2 regions of the Cellulosimicrobium sp. CpK407 genome follow, and region 2 is predicted to be linked to the other one. Evidence: riboswitches for the same ligand, from Rfam matches in the RefSeq annotation. Region 2 holds a riboswitch; the other holds the start of a gene.
What was found. A riboswitch is a leader RNA that binds a small molecule or an ion and turns the genes downstream of it on or off. The one in region 2 is predicted to bind ZMP and ZTP.

Region 1 (3,225 bases), on a different contig from region 2:
CCACACCGCCACGAGCGCGCGGACGCCCACGACGATCGCCCCGAGCGCGAGCGCGAGGCTCACGGCCTGCCACGGGAACGGCATGGTGCTCACGACGATCACCGCGAGCAGGAGCAGGCCGAAGTGGAGCACGCGCCGCGTCGCCTGCCGCGCGAGCTCGGGGTCCGGCTCCGCGGGCTCGGGCGGTGCCGGAGGACGGCCGCCCCCGGGCGTCAGCGGGTCCGGCCGGCCGGGCGGGGGCGGTGGGAGGGGCGTGCCCGGGCCGGAGCCCGGTGGGACCGGAGCGCCCGGACGCGTGCCCTCCTCCGGCGGCTGCGGCGACTCCGGACGAGGGTGCTGCGGCGCGTCGGGACGGGGCGGTGCGTACGGGTTGCCCACGGGCAGCTCCTCGGTCGGTCGGGCGGCTCGCGGTACATTCTCCCATCGGAGACCGGGTGCCCGGGAGGGCGCCCTCCCTGTTCCGCCGAGCCCGACGCTCGAGCCACCTGAGCCGCCCCGAGCCACCCCGAACCCGCAGGAGCACCGTGCAGACGCCGTCCGGCCACCCCGTCGAGTCCACCTCCGCCGCCCGCGTCGTCGTCCTCGTCTCGGGCGCAGGCTCCAACCTCGCCGCGATCCTCGCCGCGCACGACGACGCCGCCTACGGGGCGCGCGTCGTGGGCGTCGTGTCGGACAAGGCCGACGCGGGCGGCCTCGACCTGGCCCGCGAGGCCGGGATCGCCGCCGTCGTCGTGGCCCCGGGCGACTTCGACGACCGGGCCGCGTGGAACGAGGCGGTCGCGCAGGCCGTCGACGTCTTCCGGCCGGACCTCGTGGTGCTCGCCGGGTTCATGCGCATCCTCGGTCCGGCATTCGTCGGGCGCTTCGCCGGCCGCACGATCAACACGCACCCGGCGCTCCTGCCGTCGTTCCCGGGCGCGCACGGCGTGCGGGACGCGCTCGCGTACGGCGTCCGCGTCACCGGGTGCACCGTCCACGTGGTCGACGACGGCGTGGACACCGGCCCGATCATCGCCCAGGTCGCCGTCCCGGTCGAGGACGGCGACGACGAGTCGTCGCTCCACGAGCGCATCAAGGTCGCGGAGCGCGCGCTCCTCGTCGAGACGGTCGGCCGCGCCGCGCGCGAGGGCCTGCGCGTCGAGGGCCGCCGGGCCGTCGTCGGGCGGTCGGCGGGCGCCTGAGCCGCCCGCGCGGCACCCGGTAGACTCGTCCCGGACGCGACTGGCGAGGGTGGGAACGACCACCGGGGAGCGGCCGGATCTACCTGCTGGAGCGTCGACCGCCTGGGCGCCTGGGTTCTGCCTCGCGTCGGCGTCCGTCGACGCGGCGACCGCGACCCAGAGGAGCCCCTCGTCATGTCCCACCCGGCCCCGCACGTGCCCTCCGCCCCCGACGTCCAGCTCGCCGACGACGCGCAGCGCCCCGTGCGGCGCGCGCTCCTGAGCGTCTACGACAAGACGGGCCTCGTCGAGCTCGCGACCGCGCTCCACGCGGCGGGCGTCGAGCTGGTCTCCACCGGCTCCACCGCGTCGACGATCGCCGCCGCGGGCGTGCCCGTGACGAAGGTCGAGGACCTCACCGGGTTCCCCGAGTGCCTCGAGGGCCGGGTCAAGACGCTCCACCCGCGCGTGCACGCCGGCATCCTCGCGGACTCGCGCAAGGCCGACCACCTCGCGCAGCTCGACGAGCTCGGCATCGCGCCGTTCGAGCTCGTCGTCGTCAACCTCTACCCGTTCGCCGCGACCGTCGCGTCCGGCGCCGGCCCCGACGAGGTCGTCGAGCAGATCGACATCGGCGGTCCCTCGATGGTCCGCGCGGCCGCGAAGAACCACCCGAGCGTCGCCGTCGTCGTGGACCCGGCCCGGTACGACGACGTCGTCGCCGCCGTGCAGGAGGGCGGCTTCACGTTCGCCCAGCGCAAGCGCCTCGCGGCGCAGGCGTTCGCGCACACCGCGCAGTACGACGTCGCCGTCGCGTCGTGGTTCGCGTCGTCGTACGCGCCCGACGACGTGGCCTTCCCCGCGTTCACGGGCGCCACCTGGGAGCGGGCCGACGTCCTGCGCTACGGCGAGAACCCGCACCAGCAGGCCGCGCTGTACACGCACTGGCGCGGCGGGCTCGCCACGGCGACCCAGCTGCAGGGCAAGGCGATGAGCTACAACAACTACGTGGACGCCGACGCCGCGCGCCGGGCCGCGTACGACCACTCCGGCCCGGCCGTCGCCGTCGTCAAGCACAACAACCCGTGCGGCGTCGCGACCGACGACGACATCGCGGCCGCCTACCGCAAGGCGCACGCCACCGACCCGGTCTCCGCGTACGGCGGCGTGGTGGCGGCGAACCGGGTGGTGACGACCGAGCTCGCGGAGGCGCTCAAGCCCGTGTTCACGGAGGTCGTCGTGGCACCGGGCTACGAGGACGGCGCGCTCGAGATCCTCGCGGCGAAGAAGAACCTGCGCGTCCTCGTGCTCCCGGAGGGCGCGCAGAGCGACCCCGTCGAGTTCCGTCCGATCTCGGGCGGTCTGCTCGTCCAGACGGTCGACCACATCGACGGCGTCGTGACCGCGGAGGACGGCACCGTCACCGGCGGCGACGACCCGCAGCACTGGACCCTCGTGACGGGCGAGGCCGCCGACGACGCGACCCTCGCGGACCTCGCGTTCGCGTGGCGCGCGATCCGCGCCGCCAAGTCCAACGCGATCCTCCTCGCGCGCGACGGGGCCGCCGTCGGGGTCGGGATGGGGCAGGTCAACCGCGTCGACTCGTGCCGTCTCGCGGTCGAGCGCGCCAACACCCTCGCCGACGGCGAGGAGCGTGCGCGTGGCGCCGTCGCGGCGTCCGACGCGTTCTTCCCCTTCGCCGACGGCCTCCAGATCCTGCTCGACGCGGGCGTCCGCGCGGTCGTCGCCCCGGGCGGGTCGATCCGCGACGCCGAGGTGATCGAGGCGGCGCGCGCCGCGGGCGTGACGATGTACTTCACGGGCACGCGCCACTTCGCGCACTGACACGGCCCTGCTCGACGGCCCCGCCGGTCTCCGGACCGGCGGGGCCGCCGCGCGCCGGGCGTCAGACCAGGGCGTCGCGGAGGCGCCGGGTCGGGTCGAGCGCGACGTCGAGGTCGACGCCGAGGCGGCCGGCGCGGTTCATCGCCTTGCGGACCGGGCCGACGTCGCGCGGCGAGTCGACCAGGAGGACCGCCCGGACCTCGGTGACCCGACGCTCCGG
Region 2 (3,225 bases):
GCGTGAGGAGGAGGCGACGGTCGCGGAGCGCTACCGCCGCGACTTCCGGATCAAGGCGCCCACGGTCGAGTCGCTCGCGGGCAAGCTCTCGGGCGGCAACCAGCAGAAGGTCGTGCTCGGCAAGTGGGTCTTCGCGGACCCCGACGTGCTCATCCTCGACGAGCCCACGCGCGGCATCGACGTCGGGGCGAAGTACGAGATCTACTCGATCGTCAACGCGCTCGCCGACGCGGGCAAGGCCGTCCTCGTGATCTCCTCCGAGCTGCCCGAGCTCCTCGGGATCTGCGACCGCATCTACGCGATGAGCCAGGGGCGGATCACGGGCGAGGTCTCCCGCGCCGAGGCGACCCAGGAGACCCTCATGCACTACATGACCATGGACAAGGGAGTCATCGACCGATGAACGCCGTCAGGGAGTACCTCGGCCGCAACGTCCGCCAGTACGGCATCGTCGCGGCGCTGCTCGTCATCGTCCTGCTCTTCCAGGTGCTCACCGACGGGCGCCTGCTCTACCCGAACAACGTCGCGAGCCTCGTGCAGCAGAACGCCTACGTCATGGTGCTCGCCATCGGCATGGTCATGGTGATCGTGGCCGGCCACATCGACCTGTCCGTCGGGTCGGTCGTGGCGTTCGTCGGCGGTCTGTGCGCGATCATGATGACCCAGTGGGACCTGCCGTGGCTGGTCGCGGTCGCGCTGTCGCTCGTCGTCGGTGCGCTCGTCGGCGTCTGGCAGGGCTTCTGGGTCGCGTACGTCGGGATCCCGGCGTTCATCGTCACCCTCGCCGGCATGCTCGTCTTCCGCGGCCTCGCGATCGTCCTCGTCGGGACCACGGTCGCCGGCCTGCCCGAGGGGTTCAAGGAGATCAGCAACGGCTCCGTGCCCAACTGGTTCGGCTTCGTCGGTGACCTCGACGTCGTCACGCTCGGCATCGGCGTGCTCGGCATCCTCGCGTTCGCGGTCGCGCAGTGGCGCTCGCGGACGTCGCTCCGCAAGCACGGGCTGTCGGTCGAGCCGATGGCGGCGTTCGTCGTCAAGATCGTCGTCGCGGCCCTGCTCATCGGCGTGGTCACGTACTGGCTCGCCCTGAGCGCGGGTGGCACGCCGATCGTGCTGCTCATCGTGGGGGCGCTCATCATCGCCTACTCGTTCGTCCTGAACCGCAGCGTGTTCGGGCGGCACGTCTACGCGATCGGCGGGAACCGGCACGCGGCCGTCCTGTCGGGGGTCAGCGCGCGCCGGGTCGACTTCGGCATCTTCGTCAACATGGGCGTGCTCGCGGCGGTCGCCGCCGTCATCACGACCTCCCGCGCCGGGGCAGGCGTGGCGGCGGCGGGCGTCAACTACGAGCTCGACGCCATCGCGGCGTGCTTCATCGGCGGCACCGCCGTGACGGGCGGGATCGGCCGCATCTCGGGGGCCATGATCGGCGCACTCATCATGGGCGTGCTCAACATGGGCCTGTCGATCATGGCGGTCGACGCGGCGTGGCAGCAGGCGATCAAGGGCCTGGTGCTGCTCGCGGCGGTCGCGTTCGACCTCGTGAGCAAGCGCCGGGCGTCCCTGCGCTGACGGGGACGGGCGGCGCGTCGTCGGGTGTCGTGCCCGACGGCGCGCCGTCGTCCCCCTCGGCCGGCCGGCACGTGGGTTAGGATCGACGCGTCGCGACTGGCGCCGCCCGGTGGAACTCGCCCGGGCAGGGTGGATCACCACCGGGGAGCGACACGCTGTGCAGACGACGGGTCGTTCGCCTGGGCCCCGGGTCACCCCCTGGTGGGGCGTACCCGGCGAGCCGGGAACGTGACCACCGACGACACACTGCCAAGCACCCGCGGAGGAGACGCCATGAGCGCCCAGCCAGCCGACAACGTCCTCGACACCCCGCTCGCCGAGCTCGACCCCGAGATCGCGGCCGTCCTCGACGGGGAGCTCGCGCGCCAGCGCGACACCCTCGAGATGATCGCGTCCGAGAACTTCGTCCCGCGCGCCGTCCTGCAGGCGCAGGGCTCCGTGCTCACCAACAAGTACGCCGAGGGCTACCCGGGCCGCCGCTACTACGGCGGCTGCGAGCAGGTCGACATCGCGGAGAACCTCGCGATCGCGCGCGCCAAGGAGCTGTTCGGCGCCGAGCACGCCAACGTCCAGCCGCACTCGGGCGCCACGGCGAACGCGGCCGTGCTCCACGCGCTCATCAACAAGGGCGACAAGATCCTCGGCCTCGAGCTGGCGCACGGCGGCCACCTCACGCACGGCATGAAGATCAACTTCTCCGGCAAGCTGTACGACGTCGCGGCGTACGGCGTGGACCCGCAGTCGTACCGCGTCGAGATGGACGAGGTGCGCAAGCAGGCCCTCGAGACGCGCCCCGACGTCATCATCGGCGGCTGGTCCGCCTACCCGCGCCACCTCGACTTCGCCGCGTTCCGCGAGATCGCGGACGAGGTCGGCGCGAAGCTCTGGGTGGACATGGCGCACTTCGCGGGCCTCGTCGCCGCGGGCCTGCACCCGTCCCCGGTGCCCTACGCGGACGTCGTCTCCTCCACGGTGCACAAGACGATCGGCGGCCCCCGCTCCGGCTTCATCCTGAGCAAGGAGGAGTACGCCAAGAAGATCGACTCCGCCGTCTTCCCGGGCCAGCAGGGCGGCCCGCTCATGCACGTCGTCGCCGCCAAGGCCGTCTCCTTCAAGATCGCGGGCTCGGACGACTTCCGCGACCGCCAGGAGCGCACGCTGCGCGGCGCGAGCATCATCGCCGACCGCCTCGCCCAGGCCGACGTGGCCCAGGCCGGCGTCTCCGTCCTCACGGGCGGCACCGACGTCCACCTCGTGCTCGTCGACCTGCGCCACTCCGCGCTCGACGGCCAGCAGGCCGAGGACCTCCTGCACGAGGTCGGCATCACCGTGAACCGCAACGCCGTGCCGTTCGACCCGCGCCCCCCGCGCGTCACGTCCGGCCTGCGCATCGGCACGCCCGCGCTCGCGACCCGCGGCTTCGGCGACGCCGAGTTCACCGAGGTCGCCGAGATCATCGCGACCGCGCTGCGCGAGGGCGCCGCGACCGACGCCGACGCGCTGCGCGCCCGCGTGCAGAAGCTCACGGCCGACTTCCCGCTGTACCCGGGCCTCCACCAGTGACCGCGCAGATCCTCGACGGCAAGGCGACCGCCGCGACCATCAAGGCCGAGCTCAAGGACCGCCTCGCGGTCCTCGCCGGGAAGGGCGTCG

Region 1: it holds a riboswitch for ZMP and ZTP, as region 2 does, so the genes downstream of both, purH (bifunctional phosphoribosylaminoimidazolecarboxamide formyltransferase/IMP cyclohydrolase) here and glyA (serine hydroxymethyltransferase) in region 2, are expected to answer to the same signal.

Annotation. Positions count from the first base shown of each region.
Region 1 is NZ_JBGNYC010000061.1:21,562-24,786, reverse strand. It holds gene ABWU78_RS18910 (hypothetical protein) at 1-378, opposite strand, end outside; gene purN (phosphoribosylglycinamide formyltransferase) at 525-1,181, shown strand; ZMP/ZTP riboswitch at 1,208-1,296, shown strand; gene purH (bifunctional phosphoribosylaminoimidazolecarboxamide formyltransferase/IMP cyclohydrolase) at 1,356-3,005, shown strand; gene ABWU78_RS18895 (NAD(P)/FAD-dependent oxidoreductase) at 3,067-3,225, opposite strand, start outside.
Region 2 is NZ_JBGNYC010000083.1:8,728-11,952, reverse strand. It holds gene mmsA (multiple monosaccharide ABC transporter ATP-binding protein) at 1-403, shown strand, start outside; gene mmsB (multiple monosaccharide ABC transporter permease) at 400-1,572, shown strand; ZMP/ZTP riboswitch at 1,655-1,764, shown strand; gene glyA (serine hydroxymethyltransferase) at 1,846-3,135, shown strand; gene ABWU78_RS20570 (bifunctional methylenetetrahydrofolate dehydrogenase/methenyltetrahydrofolate cyclohydrolase) at 3,132-3,225, shown strand, end outside.